Chelatococcus sp. YT9: one gene and its partner. The protein of the gene in region 2 interacts with the protein of the main gene of each other region in a pairwise test. Links are inferred from orthologs where the notes say so. Each region holds a gene or a part of one and is shown on either strand. Other genes may lie near its edges. The genes, in order: KIO76_RS19115 and KIO76_RS03880.

Region 1 (4,326 bases), 3.3 Mb from region 2 along the record:
GATGGCCGAGCGCCTCGCGCAGGCTGGCGGACACGGTCGGGATCTTCTTCAGCTCACGCGGCGGCAGGTCGTAGAGATCCTTGTCCATGGCTGCGCCCGGATCGATCTTGTTGATGATGCCGTCGAGGCCGGCCATCAGCAGGGCCGCGAAGCCGAGGTAGGGGTTCGCGGTTGGATCGGGGAAGCGGATTTCGACGCGCTTGGCCTTGGGCGAAGCCGTCCACGGGATACGGCAGGACGCGGAGCGGTTGCGCGAGGAATAGGCAAGCAGCACCGGAGCCTCGAAGCCCGGGACGAGACGCTTGTAGGAGTTGGTCGACGGGTTGGTGAAGGCGTTGATAGCCTTGGCGTGCTTGATGATGCCGCCGATGTACCAGAGGCATTCCTGGCTGAGGTCGGCATACTTGTTGCCCGCGAAGACCGGCTTGCCATCCTTCCAGATCGACTGGTGAACGTGCATGCCCGAGCCGTTGTCGCCATAAACCGGCTTCGGCATGAAGGTGGCCGACTTGCCGTAGCTGTTGGCGACATTGTGGATGCAGTATTTGTAGATCTGCATCTGATCGCCCATGTGCGTCAGCGTGTCGAACTTCATGCCGAGTTCGTGCTGAGCGGAGGCCACCTCATGGTGGTGCTTCTCGACCTTTACACCCATGGAGGCCATGGCTGCGAGCATCTCGCCGCGCATGTCCTGGGCGCTGTCGAGCGGGGGAACCGGGAAGTAGCCGCCCTTCACGGGAATCCGGTGGCCCATGTTGCCACCCTCGTATTCCGTGTCGCCATTCGTCGGCAACTCGGTGGCATCCAGCTTGAAGCCGGTGTTGTAAGGCGTCGCGGAAAAGCGAACGTCATCAAACACGAAGAACTCGGCTTCCGGGCCGACGAAGATCGTGTCGCCGATCTTGGTGGACTGCAGGAAGGCCTCTGCCTTCTTCGCGATCCCGCGCGGATCACGGCTGTAGGATTCGCCCGTGGTCGGCTCGAGGATGTCGCAGACGATCGACAGCGTGGGCGCTGCGAAGAACGGGTCGAGCTGGGCCGTCGTCGGGTCGGGCATCAGGAGCATGTCCGACTCGTTGATGGCCTTCCACCCGGCAATCGAGGAACCGTCGAACATGGTGCCTTCGGCGAAGATTTCCTCGTCGATCATCGACACGTCGAAGGTGACGTGCTGCCACTTGCCGCGCGGGTCGGTGAAGCGGAAATCGACGTACTTGATGTCCTGCTCTTTGATCGCCTTCAGCACATCCTGGGCGCTCTTCATCATTCGTTCCTCGTGTTGCACAAACGTCATTAACCCGCGCTCGCGGCGCTCGCAGGTTGCTTCAGATCAAATCGCGTCGAGACCGGTTTCCCCCGTTCGGATGCGAATTGCTTCCTCCACGCTGGATACAAAAATCTTGCCATCTCCGATCCGACCTGTCTGGGCGGCCTTCCGGATCGCCTCGATGGCCCGGTCCACCATATCGTCGGCAAGGACGATCTCGATTTTCACTTTGGGCAGGAAATCAACCACATATTCGGCGCCGCGGTAGAGCTCCGTATGGCCTTTCTGCCGGCCGAAGCCCTTGGCCTCGATGACGGTTATGCCCTGCAAGCCGAGGTCCTGCAGCGCTTCCTTTACCTCGTCGAGCTTGAAGGGCTTGATGATCGCATCAATTCTCTTCATCCGTCGTGGTCTCCCCTAGGCGCCTAGCTTCCGATGGCGAACGTGACTAGACGGCTCTTACCATCAATGGGTCGGTGGCGGCCATGTCGAAGTTTGCGGAACGGGCTGTTGAGTGCCGCAATGTTCATCAGCGGACAGCACAAAAATTATGCATTTGATGACCTTTTGAGCTTCAGCCGTTCAAGGAGCGGAAAACTTCCCCTTTGGTGCTCGGGAAGACGCCACGAACTGCCCTGAGAATTGCCCGGGGGCTGCTTTGCGTTCGGGGACATTCATCTATGGTGTCGTGTATGCGACGGCTCCGAGAGCTTAACTGCGTGAACGGCGAGGGAATGATGTACGAGATCCTCACCAATGCTGCGGTACGCGAGGCCGATCAGCGCACGATTGCTTCAGGCGTGCCAGGCTGGGAGCTGATGGAGCGGGCAGGGCGGGCCGTCGCTCACCGGGCGGCGGAATGCGTGCCCGTCGGGCGAAGGGTCGTCGTCGTTTGCGGTCCTGGCAACAACGGAGGCGACGGTTTCGTCGCCGCCCGGATCCTTGCCGAGGAAGGTTACGAAGTCGCGCTTCATCTCCTTGGCTCCCCGCAGGCGCTGAGCGGCGATGCGGCTTGGGCTGCCGGCACCTGGCGCGGCGCAGTCAGCCCGCTTGCTGCGATGAATCTCGTAGGCGCGGAGCTCATCATCGATGCGCTGTTCGGCACAGGGCTTTCGCGAGACCTGGAGGGGGAGGCCGCCGTTGCCATCGCCGCGATCAACGCCTCGAAGGCCTATGTGATCTCGGCCGACATTCCATCTGGCATTGATGGGGATACGGGCGCGGTGCGCGGCATCGCGGTGATGGCGCACGAGACCGTTACATTCGCCCGGCGCAAGCCCGGACATCTTCTTCTACCGGGCCGGCTGCATTGCGGCTCGGTGACGATCGCCGATATCGGCATCAGCGACGCGACCGTCGCCGCCATCGCGTCGCCCTATGCCGCCAATGCTCCGGGGCTATGGCTAGCTACTTACCCGCTGCCCGAGACGGCCGGGCACAAATACGGGCGGGGCCACGCGGTTATCGTATCCGGCGGCATTGGCAGTACGGGCGCGGCGCGGCTGTCCGCGCGCGCTGCGTTGCGTGTTGGGGCAGGGCTTGTCACCGTAGCCTCGCCGCCCGCGGCGCTAGCGGTGAATGCTGCCCATCTCACCGCGATCATGGTGCGGTCGATCGATGGCGCGGGAGGTCTGAAGTCGCTCCTCGCCGACGAGCGCCTCAATGCGCTTGCGATAGGGCCCGGGGCTGGTGTGGGTGACGCTACACGCGGTTTGATATCGGTCGCAGCGGAAGCGGGCCGGGCGCTTGTCATCGATGCCGATGGCCTGACGAGCTTTGCCGTTGAAGGTGCGGCTGGCCTCGCCACCCTCACGTCGCTTGCCAAAGTCAACCCCGCGCCAACGGTTCTGACACCTCATGAGGGTGAATTTTCACGTCTCTTCAGCGAGGTAAATGAGATAATTAAAGCGCCGTCGAAGCTGCAGCGTGCGATAGCCGCGGCGCACCACACTGGCGCGGTCGTTGTTCTCAAGGGCGCAGACACCGTGGTCGCGACACCTGACGGCCGGGCGATCGTCAATGACAATGGCACGCCTTGGTTGGCGACTGCGGGGACGGGAGATGTCCTCGCTGGGTTCATTACGGGTCTTTTGGCGCAGGGGATGCCCGGCCGGGAGGCCGCGGCTGCCGCCGTCTGGCTGCACGGGGCGGCGGCTCGCGCTTTTGGCCCGGGCCTCATTGCAGAGGACCTGCCGGAAACCTTGCCTGCTGTGCTCAAGCGTCTTTTCGAGCGCAGCGGCCCGATATGAAAAGTCAGGTGACCTCGAACCAACTCGCCATGCCGCCGCCGAGACGATCGAGGATCGCGGAACTGATCATCCATTTGCCAGAGCCTTCGGTGACGAAGGCAACTCGGACAGTACGGCCGGCCGGGATTGCGATTGTGTCCTGCCAATAGGGCTCCCAGCCGTCATCGAGGGCGTGCAGAAGGCGGGCCGTGTGCCCATGGAGGTGGAGCGCCTGCAGGAACTCCGTCTTGTTGACCAGGCTCAGCACAACGGGCTTGCCTTGCCCGATAGAGAAGAGGGGCTTGCGGGCGTCCGTGAAGGCGACGCCATTGATACGCCAGATCCGCGATACGTCGCTCGGGAAAGGCTGGCCGGCTGTGACGCCTCCTTCGAGCACAAGATCGGCGCGTAAAGCCGAGGCAAGATCAATAGCTTCTGGGAGGTTATTGCCGAGGAGTTTTATCTCACCGGCCTTGGCATTGGGTGAGAGGGCGCCCTCTGTCTTGATGGTGAGCAGCGGCAAGCCCTGACCAAGGACAGCCACGACGTTGCCGGAGACACCCGTCTCCGTGGCGCAATGCAGGATCAGATCAGCCCGGTTGCCGGGTAGCAGTGCGAGGGTGTCGCGGGCTGGCGGGAAGGGCTCGGCCGGCTGGCCATCGAGGGCTATGACTTCGACCGCGAATTTCTCAAAGCGTAGGCTGATAGGACGGGCGTTGGAGGCATTAACAAGGCGCAGGCGTATCCGGCCGCCTGGGGCAACCGCGAAAGTCTCCGGGGCGGCTTGGCTGTTCACCGTGAGCCAGTTGCCGAGCCGACCAACCGCGCCGA
Region 2 (10,659 bases):
CCACCGCGCCTCAGTCACCGCCCTCTCCGAGGGATCGCCTTATCGTCGCCCTTGATCTGCCGAGCGTCGCGGAAGCGCAGCGTATGGTCGATCAGCTCGGGGACGCGGTTGCCTTCTACAAGGTCGGGCTCGAGCTGGCGTTTGCCGGCGGCCTGGAATTCGCCGCCGCCTTGGCTCGCTCCGGTCGGCAGGTATTTCTGGACCTCAAGCTCCACGATATCCCGACCACGGTCGAACGCGCCACACGCCAGGTCGCCGATCTCGGCGCCACCTTCCTCACCGTCCATGCCTACCCGCAGACACTGGCGGCGGCTGTGCGCGGCCGCGCTGGGCAGTCAGGCGCTGGCGGCCTGAAGATCCTCGGCGTCACGGTGATGACCTCCTATGGCGACGCGGATCTCCTGGAAGCCGGCTATGCGGAAGACGTCGCGGCGACTGTCGAGCGGCGCGCGCGCCAGGCAGAGGCTGCGGGCGCGGATGGTCTGATCATATCGGCCGAGGAGGCCGCGCGCGTCCGGGGGCTCATCGGCCCGCGCCTCCAACTCGTGACCCCAGGCATTCGCCCGGCAGGTTCTCCCGCTCAGGACCAGAAGCGTGTGATGACACCCCGCGACGCGATCCGCGCCGGTGCCGACTATCTGGTCGTCGGGCGCCCGGTGACGGCGGCAGCCGATCCAGCAGCGGCGGCTCGCGCCATCATCGCCGAAATTCAATCAGCCATTTGAGGACAGAACAATGCCCAAGGGTTATGTGATCGCACGCGTTACCGTCACCAATCCCGATGCTTACGCCAATTACGTGGCGCTCGCTTCGGAAGCCATCAAGCTCTATGGCGGTAAGCCCCTGATGCGTGGCGGCCGCTCGGAGGTACTTGAGGGCGAAGGCCGGCCGCGCAACGTCGTCATCGAGTTCGAGTCCTATGATAAGGCTGTCGCCTACTACAACTCACCCGAATACCAGAAGGCCAAGGCGGCCCGCGAGAACGCAGGCATCGCCGACATGATCGCGGTCGAGGGCGTATAAGCCGGCGCGCGACCTCGGGCAGGCCGGCGGCGGTTATCAGGACAAGGAGAACCGGGGATGAGCGAACTTCGCCTCGTCGTTGTTGGGGCAGCCGGCCGCATGGGACGGATGCTTATCAAAACCGTCAGCGAGACCGCAGGCATGCGCCTCTCCGGGGCTATCGAGCGGAGTGGCAGCGAAGCGCTTGGGCAGGATGCGGGTGTGCTTGCCGGTGTCGGCACGCTCGGCATCCCGGTTACCGATGATGCGCTCGCAGCCTTTGCGGCGGCGGACGGCGTGCTGGATTTCACAGTGCCCGCGGCGACCGTGGCCTTCGCCGGGCTCGCGGCACAAGCACGCATCGTTCATGTCGTAGGGACCACCGGTCTCGACGAGGCCGATATCGCCAAGCTCGAGGCGGCGGCGCGCCATGCCGTCATCATTCGTTCGGGGAATATGAGCCTCGGCGTCAATCTCCTGGCGGCCCTGGTCGAGCGCGTTGCCAGGACGCTCGGCGCGGAGTTCGACATCGAAGTGGTGGAAATGCACCACCGCATGAAGGTGGATGCACCGTCAGGCACGGCGCTGATGCTGGGCGAAGCGGCTGCCAAGGGGCGTGGCATCTTGCTGAAGGATCACGCCGACCGTGGCCGCGACGGCATCACCGGCGCCCGGCATGAAGGCGACATCGGCTTCGCCTCGCTGCGCGGCGGCTCCGTGATCGGGGAACACAGCGTGATCTTTGCAGGCGCCGGCGAGCGCATCGAGCTGTCGCACAAGGCTGAGGATCGCAGTCTCTTCGCGCATGGCGCGGTTCGCGCCGCTCTCTGGGGGCATGGCAAGAAGCCCGGCCTCTATTCCATGGCGGACGTTCTCGACATCGCGGCGATCTAGAGAATGCCCGTCGAGGTCCGGTGCACCGGATATTCTCGGCCGCCTCGTTTTATCGCAATTCCGGACGCAAAAGCGCTGCACGCGTCGGCTGGAATTGCTCTCGCGTATCATTGAAGGAGACTTCGCATGGAGCGACTGCTCGTCCTCGTTCGGCATGGCCAGAGCGACTGGAACCTCAAGAACCTGTTCACCGGCTGGAAAGACCCCGACCTGACGGAGCAGGGCGTGCGCGAGGCGGCGGGCGCTGGCCAGCGCCTGAAGGCCCTCGGGCTGAAATTCGATGTCGCCTTCACTTCGGTGCTGACACGCGCGCAACACACCAACAGCCTGATCCTGAAGGAAATTGGCCAGCCCGACCTGCCGACGATCCGCGACCAGGCGCTGAACGAACGCGACTATGGTGACCTCTCCGGTCTCAACAAGGATGACGCCCGCGCCCGTTGGGGTGAGAAGCAAGTTCATATCTGGCGTCGATCCTATGATATCGCACCGCCCGGCGGCGAAAGCCTTAAGGACACGGCCGCCCGCGTTCTGCCTTATTACATCACCGAGATCCTGCCGCGCGTGCTGCGCGGCGAGCGTGTGCTGGTGGCGGCCCACGGCAACAGCCTCCGCGCGCTCGTCATGGTCCTCGATCGGCTGACCCCCGAGACCATCCCGAGTATGGAACTCGCGACGGGCGTGCCCCTGGTCTATCGTCTCAAGGCCGACTCGACCGTCGAGAGCAAAAGGGTGCTGGAGGGGTGACAGGCGTGGGGGGGACAGGCGCTCTTGCCATCCGGGAGGGGGTGACCTACCACCCTGGCTATCTCAACGCGCAGGAACAGGGCGATCTTGTCGCCGCACTACGCGTGATTCTGCAGGAAGCCCCCTTCTTCACCCCCCGTATGCCGCGCACGGGCAAACCCTTTTCCGTACGCATGAGCAATTGCGGCGCGCTTGGCTGGGTCTCCGACGCACGCGGATATCGCTATCAACCCGCCCATCCGGAGACAGCCCGGCCTTGGCCTGCCATGCCGGAGCAGCTGCTTGAAGCGTGGCGGGACCTTGCCCCGGCCTCACCACGACCCGAGGCCTGCCTCATCAACTTCTATGGCACGGGCGCACGGATGGGGCTGCACCAGGATCGGGATGAGGACGATCTTGTGACGCCGGTCGTCTCGCTCTCCCTCGGGGATACCGCCGTGTTTCGCATCGGCGGGACCAACCGGCGCGATCCGACAACCTCCCTGAAACTTGCATCCGGCGACGCGCTCGTCTTCGGCGGTCCCGCGAGGCTCGCCTTCCATGGCATCGATCGGATCCTGGTCGGGTCTTCGACACTGCTCCAGGAACCGCCGTTCGCCGGCGGCCGCATCAATCTCACCCTGCGTCGCGTCCGTGCGACAGCGGAGCCTTAGTCATGGCGCGTGCGCCGGCTGATCCCGTCCAGGCGGCGATTGCCGCTCTCCAGGCCAGTTTTGGCGATGATACCATCGCCTTGCGCAATGGCCTCGTCACTTACCTTAAGGACATTCACGAACGTGGGCTTGTCCATGCCGAAGAGCGTCTCCTTGCCGAGCGGGATGGCTTGGCTTGCGCGCACCGCCTGTCCGCGACCATGGACAGGATCATCGCCATCGCCTTCGGGGTCGTGACGCAGGTTCTGCATCCGCAACCGCAGGCGGCAAACACCTCTAGACCCGCCTCGATACCTTTGTCGACCCTCGCGATCGTCGCGGTGGGGGGATACGGCCGCGGGACGCTGGCGCCCGGGTCTGACGTCGACATCCTCTTCATGATGAGCGCTCCTGCCAAACCGAAGGGCGCGGCGCGATCGCGCGGTGCCCAGACTTCGACTGCGCAGGCAGCCTGGGGAGAGCGGGTGGTCGAAGCCGTGCTCTACGTGCTGTGGGACCTCAAGCTGAAAGTCGGACACGCCACACGTACCGTTGACGAATCCATTCAGGAAGCGACCAACGACCTTACCATCCGCACAGCCATCCTAGAGGCACGCTACCTCGTCGGAGACAAGGGGCTGTTCGACGAGCTGGTTACCCGCTTTGACAAGGAAATCGTCAGCGGCACAGCGCCGGCCTTTGTCGAGGCCAAACTCGCCGAGCGCGACGCTCGGCTGCACCGCGCCGGCACCTCGCGTTACGTGGTGGAGCCCAACGTCAAAGACGGCAAGGGCGGCCTTCGCGACCTCAACACATTGTTCTGGATCGCCAAATACGCCTACCGCGTGCGCGACGCGAAGGAACTCGTCACCGCCGGATTGTTCACCCAGGATGAGTTCGCGCTGTTCCAGCGCTGCGAATCCTTTCTCTGGCGGGTGCGTTGCCACATGCATTTCGTGACTGGGCGCGCGGAAGAGCGCCTGTCGTTCGACCTGCAACCGCCTATTGCGCTTCGCAACGGCTATATCGCCCATGGCGGCCTCTCGGCCGTCGAACGCTTCATGAAGCGCTATTTCCTCACGGCCAAAGATGTCGGCGATCTCACGGCAATCGTCTGCGCAGCCCTGGAGGCTCGCCACGCAAAACCCCGCCCGGTACTCGACCGCTTCGTCAGCCGGCTGCGCAGCCGCCGTAACTACCGCACGCTGGAATCGCGGGACTTCATCCTCGACAATAATCGGATCACCATCGCCAACAACGAGGTGTTCAAGCGCGACCCGATCAACCTCATCAGGCTTTATTGGCTCGCCGACCGACATAGCTATGCCATCCATCCGGATGCCAGCCGCCTGGCGACGCGCTCACTGACGTTGATCGATCGTTCGGTGCGCAATGACCCGGAAGCCAATCGCCTGTTCCTGGACGTGCTAACGTCACACAACGCGCCCGAAGTTGTTCTGCGGCGTATGAACGAATCCGGCGTGCTCGGGCGCTTTATTCCGGAATTCGGACGCATCGTCGCTCTGATGCAGTTCAACATGTACCATCACTACACGGTCGACGAGCATCTCTTGCGGTCCGTCGGCGTGCTCGCCGATATCGATGCCGGGCGGGTCGACGCGGAGCATCCGCTGTCCGGCGAGGTCATCGGCACCATTCAGAACCGGAAGGCGCTTTACGTCGCGGTCTTCCTGCACGACGTGGCCAAGGGCCGCCAGAGCGATCACTCTACCGGTGGCGCCCGCGTCACCCGCAAGCTGGGACCGCGATTCGGCTTGACCCCGGCAGAGACAGAGACGGCAGCCTGGCTCGTCGACAATCACCTCCTCATGTCGATGGTCGCCCAAAGCCGTGACATCAACGATCCGTCGACGATCCGCAGCTTCGCGGGCACCGTTCAAACGATGGAACGGCTCAAGTTGCTCCTGATCCTGACGGTTTGTGACATCAAGGCCGTTGGTCCAGGCGTCTGGAACGGCTGGAAGGGCGAGTTGCTGCGGAGTCTCTACTATGAGACGCAGATCGCCCTGACCGGGGGTCACATCTCGGCAAGTCGCAACGAGCGTGTCAGCGCCGCCCAAGCGGAACTGCGCGAGGCGCTTCCGGACTGGTCCGGCGCGGAATTCGCGGCCTATGCCGCAAGGCATTATGCGCCTTACTGGCTGAAGGTGGATCTTGCCCGCAAGATCCAGCATGCGAAGCTTATCCGACGCGCGGAGGAAACCGGCGAGACGACGGTGACCGCCGTGGAAACCGACGGTTTCCGTGGCGTCACCGAGCTTGTTGCCGCGGCGCCCGATCATCCGCGCCTCCTCGCCATCCTCACCGGCGCCTGCGCGGCGGCCGGTGGCAATATCGTCGACGCCCAGATCTTCACCACGACAGACGGACTCGCGCTCGACACCCTGGTCATCTCGCGCGCCTTCGATCGCGACGATGATGAACTCCGGCGCGGCGAGCGGATCGCGCAGGCCATCAAACGCGCCTTGACAGGGGAAGTCCGCATTGCGGATCTGGTCGCATCGCGCCGCCCGAAGAAGGATCGCAGCCGCACGTTCCACGTTCCGACCGAGGTCATTGTGGACAACAGCCTCTCGGACCGGCACACGGTGCTCGAAATCTCCGGGCTCGACCGCCCGGGGCTGCTCTATGACCTCACGACGGTGCTCAGCCAGCTCAACCTGAACATCGCATCCGCCCATATCGCCACCTACGGCGAGAAGGTGGTGGACGTCTTTTATGTCACCGACCTCACCGGCGCGAAGGTCGACAACACCAATCGGCAGGCTGCCATCCGGCGCGCCATTGAGCGCATCTTTCTGGATGAGGACGCCAACGCCGCTGACAGCAAGGCCGGATAGAGGCCTTGGGCGTTCGACGAACAAAAGCCGGAAGGACGATGCAGACCAGACAAATGCTTGATTTTTGGTCTGTCTGACCTGATATCACGGATGACAAACAATCAACAGCTACGAGAGCCATGACCCAGACGCCGCCCCGCCCCGAGCAGGCTGACGCCGAGAACAACGCCATCGAGAGAGATGACTCGCTCGCGGGCAATGTCCAAGACGAGATCACCGCCGAAGCGGCGGCGATCGCCGAGCTCGAAGCGGAAAAGCACGAGCTGAAGGATAAGCTCCTGCGGACGCTCGCCGAAATGGAAAACCTCCGCCGGCGCACGGAGCGTGAAATTGCTGATGCGCGGGCCTACGGTGTTACAAGCTTCGCGCGCGACATGCTGACGGCCGTCGACAATATCCGTCGCGCGATCGAGATGATTCCCGCGGAAATCCGCGAGCAGAGCGACAACCCAGTCAAACCTTTCCTCGAAGGTATCGAACTGACCGAGCGTGACCTGATCAAGACCCTCGAACGCCACGGCGTGCGTAAGATCGACCCTGTAGACCAGAAATTCGATCCCAATGTGCATCAGGCAATGTTCGAGGTCGAGGATGCGAGCAAGCCCCACGGCACGGTGGTGCAGGTCATCCAGTCGGGCTTCGTAATCGGCGAGCGCGTGCTGCGGCCAGCCATGGTCGGGGTATCGAAAGGTGGCCCGAAGACTGCAGCGGGCAATTCCTCTGAGTCCGGCACCGTCCAATAAGTGGAGGTGCTGCCTGCCCTCTCGCCGGCAGTACTGAGGATCGAACAGATCCTGGTCATCTCCCAGAGAAGGCCGTCGCGGCTGGCCCGCGATGGCCTTTCATTTACGCCGCACCGATTACCCGGCTCCGGTGTCGGCGATCATTCCTTGGCCTTTTCGGGCTTCGGCGCGATGCTATCGCGGATCGTCTCGAAACGCGCCAGCATCTTCTTCTGGTCACGCTCGCGCGCCATGGCGATCAGGCGGATATAGCGCGTCGTGTCGAAACGGATCGCCTGCATCACGAAGACCTTGTCCTTGGTCTCGGAATCCTGGGCCACAGCGGTAATTTCGTGCCACGGCACATTCTTCAGCGTCAGATTGCGCGCGCTCTTGATTTCCGGAGCAACAATGCTCGCCAGACCGTTGAAAGCTTGGCGCGCGAAACGGTCCTGATCGAGCGTACCAGGAATGGCGCCATCCCCAGATGCGACAATGACGATTGGCTGCTCTGCGCCCTTGATGCTGTCCTTGGGCCCCTCGGTCATCAACAAACCAGTGCCGGCCAGGACGCGCGAAACTCGGAAACCAGCCTGTTTACCAAGTGAGAAGGGAAGCGCGGCGATCTGCTCTTCCATCGGCGGCGGCTTGCGGAAGACGAGGCTCTTCAAGGCTGTGCGGACGGTCTCGTCGCTGTAAGCGCTGGAGGTGGCTTCGGGAACCTGAACCGTAACCACTGCCGTGCTGAGCGGCGACGATGCCACGAGAACCCATTTGTTGATGACGTGGGAGCGAGCTTGCTGCCGCGCACTGACGAAGACGGCCTTTGCATCCGCGAGCGTCCAATCCTCCCGCTTGATGCCGGCAAGGCCCTGCTTCTCCATCTCGCCGACCTTCAGACCCTCGACGACACGGGTGAACGCATCCGCCGGAAGCTCGGTCATCAGGATCGCAGACCCGGACGCTTCATCCTCAAATCCCAGGAAATTCTTGGCCTCCCGCATCTCACCGGGCGGCACAAGACCGATATTCAGCCCCGATGGAAATACGGGATCCGCCGCACGGACGGTCGACGCGAAGGCAGCAAGGACAAAGGCAAGAAGCACGGTAACAACCGATTGTCGCATCATTCAGGGTACCCCCTTTTCGTCCTTCCCGCCCGTCGTCTTCCCGCGAAGCGATGGTGTGATGCACGCTCAATATGGCGACAACGCGATTGACGGCGCTCGTCCCGCGCCAACTTTGAGGCGGATCGCGCCGTGGCGCAATGCTCGGCTTTGGTTCACGTTTCAGCCGAAGACGATCAGACCGGCAAGTCCTGCGGCACCGACGATGATGCGCCACCATGCGAACAGCCCGAAGCCGTGGCGGCTGACGTAGTCAAGCAAGGTCCGCACGACGAACAGGCCCGAGAGAAAAGCCATGATGAAGCCGATGGCGACGAGGCCGATGTCATGGGCATCGAGCAGCTTGTAGTTCTTGTAGAGATCGTAGGCGAAGGCCCCCGCCATGGTCGGCATCGCCAGAAAGAAGGAGAATTCCGTCGCCGCGCGCTTGTTGGAGCCCAGCAGCATCGCGCCGACGATCGTGGCGCCGGAGCGCGAGACGCCGGGGATCATCGCAAGGCACTGAAAGAAGCCGATCTTCAACGTCATGCTGAGGGGAAATTCAGAAATGTCGCGATAACGCCCACCGAGCCCGCGCTGGTCCACAACCATCAGGATGAAGCCGCCTACAATAAGGCTGACGCACACGATCCATGGGTTGAAGAGCACCTCCTTGATGAAACTATGGGCGAACGCGCCAATCACCATCGCCGGCAGGAAGGCGACCAGCACGCCGAGCACGAAACGCTGCACGCCCGGATCATAGGGCAGCTTCTTCGCGATGGTGACAAGGCGGTGGAAATACACAGAAACGATGGCGAGGATTGCCCCGAGCTGCACCAGAACCTCGAAGGTTCGCCCCTTCGATTCGAACCCGAGAAAATGGCCGAGAAGCAGAAGATGCCCCGTGGAGGAAACGGGCAGAAACTCTGTCAGACCCTCGACGAGGCCGAGTATGGCCGCCGACACGACATCGTATGTATTCATCGCTGATCCCACGATCCGAGACTGCGCGCTGCCCGCCCCGGAAGCGGGCGAACCGGGCGCTCCAAAGCCTCAAGGACCTGCTGGATCAATTCCCCGCAAGACGTCATTTCACCGCACTGTCAAGGCTAACGCACTCGTGCGATGCCATAATTTCGCTTCATGGGGCGGCTTCATGGCAGGTGGATGACGGAAGCGGTTCGGAATCACGACAGGACCTTGGTCCACGCTCGGATGCGTTGTGGGCCTGCTGTCGTTAGAGAAGCCTTAATGACAACGCTGGAAAGCCCGGCACAGCCGGCAAAACGAGTTGTTTGCCATTTTTCAGGGTTTTATACGGGACATGTTGTGAATGCGAATGCCCTCCACGCCAATTTGCGCAACGGTTTCTCGCGCGATGCGCTATCACGCTGTCGACCTCACTCATCGTTATTGCCGCCCCACCTGCTGATCGCGTGACACACTCAATGGCGACGTTCCACCATTATCCCTTCTGTCCTCAGTCGCGCTTCATCCGTCTCGTTCTCGGCGAGATGGGCATCGCGCCTGCCACGGTTGAGGAAAAGCCCTGGGAGCACAGCCATAGCCTGCTGATGATCAATCCAGCGGGGAACCTTCCCATTTTTGTCGAGGAGCAGGGCCTGGCGGTTCCCGGCGCCGCCGTCATCGCCGAGTATCTCGACGAAACGCGTGGTCTTGGTCTCGATGGCCGGCGCCTCCTGCCGGATCATCCGGCCGACCGCGTCGAGGTACGTCGCCTGATGGACTGGTTCCTCGTGAAGTTTTACGAGGAAGTCTCGGCCTATCTCGTCACCGAGAAGATCTACAAGCGCTTCATGAAGGCGGAACTCGGCGGCGGCCCGCCGGATATGGGTGCGATTCGCGCAGGCCGTAGCAATGTGCGCTACCACCTGCAATATATTGGCTTCCTGATCGGCAAGAGGAATTGGCTCGCCGGACCGGATCTGACCTATGCGGATCTCGCGGCCGCGGCTCACCTGTCCTGTGTCGACTATCTCGGCGATGTGCCGTGGGAAGAGGATGAAACCGCAAAGGCATGGTACGCGCGCGTCAAATCGAGGCCATCGTTCCGCGCTCTATTGACGGACCGGGTGCCGGGCATGGCGCCGGCAGCCCACTACGAGGATCTCGACTTCTAGAGGCTCCCGCTCGCTTCGAGCCGAGCGCCCCACCGCAGCAAGCTGCCACCCGCGCGATGGCAGGCCTGCGACGCGCGCTAATCGACCGTGCCCGCCAGATGGGCTTCGACGACGTGCGTATCACGCATCCCGACGCCATCCCGGATGCGCCTGAACGCCTCGCGGCCTGGCTTGAAGCAGGCTACGCTGGCAGCATGACCTGGATGGGTGAGACGCCAGATCGCCGAGCCGATCCGCGCGCGCTGTGGTCTGAAGTGCGCTCGGTCATAATGCTCGGCATGAACTATGGCCCTTCTGGCGATCCTCTCGCTTCGTTGGCTCTGCAGAACCGGGCGACGATCTCGGTCTATGCCCGCAACCGTGACTATCACGACGTTATCAAGGGCAAGCTCAAGCAAGTGGCCGGCTTCTTGGCGTCCTCCGGGGGCGCGGATGTCAAGGTCTTCGTCGATACCGCCCCGGTCATGGAAAAGCCGCTCGCGGAAGCCGCCGGCTTGGGATGGCAGGGAAAGCACAGTGTGCTCGTTTCGCGGTCGTTCGGCAGCTGGCTC

The links.
Region 1: the proteins of KIO76_RS03880 (region 2) and KIO76_RS19115 interact in binary tests that used the Escherichia coli proteins (3 or more experiments, as listed by UniProt). The link is inferred for Chelatococcus sp. YT9 from one-to-one orthologs.

Annotation. Positions count from the first base shown.
Region 1 is NZ_JAHBRW010000001.1:4,138,800-4,143,125, reverse strand. What follows is about bases 1-2,928. They hold KIO76_RS19115 (P-II family nitrogen regulator), read right to left. Parts: upstream 1,670-2,928; coding sequence 1,331-1,669; downstream 1-1,330. Other genes in these bases: KIO76_RS19110 (NAD(P)H-hydrate dehydratase), read left to right, coding at 2,005-2,928; glnA (type I glutamate--ammonia ligase), read right to left, coding at 1-1,264. In the rest of the region: more of KIO76_RS19110, read left to right, coding at 2,929-3,516; KIO76_RS19105 (multicopper oxidase family protein), read right to left, coding at 3,521-4,326. UniProt on the Escherichia coli protein: P-II indirectly controls the transcription of the glutamine synthetase gene (glnA). P-II prevents NR-II-catalyzed conversion of NR-I to NR-I-phosphate, the transcriptional activator of GlnA. When P-II is uridylylated to P-II-UMP, these events are reversed.
Region 2 is NZ_JAHBRW010000001.1:832,673-843,331, forward strand. The notes cover bases 2,958-6,336. They hold KIO76_RS03880 ([protein-PII] uridylyltransferase), read left to right. Parts: upstream 2,958-3,298; coding sequence 3,299-6,136; downstream 6,137-6,336. Other genes in these bases: KIO76_RS03875 (alpha-ketoglutarate-dependent dioxygenase AlkB family protein), read left to right, coding at 2,958-3,296; grpE (nucleotide exchange factor GrpE), read left to right, coding at 6,220-6,336. Outside these bases: pyrF (orotidine-5'-phosphate decarboxylase), read left to right, coding at 1-725; KIO76_RS03860 (DUF1330 domain-containing protein), read left to right, coding at 736-1,023; dapB (4-hydroxy-tetrahydrodipicolinate reductase), read left to right, coding at 1,081-1,896; KIO76_RS03870 (2,3-bisphosphoglycerate-dependent phosphoglycerate mutase), read left to right, coding at 2,023-2,643; more of KIO76_RS03875, read left to right, coding at 2,649-2,957; more of grpE, read left to right, coding at 6,337-6,879; KIO76_RS03890 (hypothetical protein), read right to left, coding at 7,020-7,988; KIO76_RS03895 (undecaprenyl-diphosphate phosphatase), read right to left, coding at 8,148-8,951; KIO76_RS03900 (glutathione S-transferase family protein), read left to right, coding at 9,416-10,108; tRNA epoxyqueuosine(34) reductase QueG, read left to right, coding at 10,165-10,659.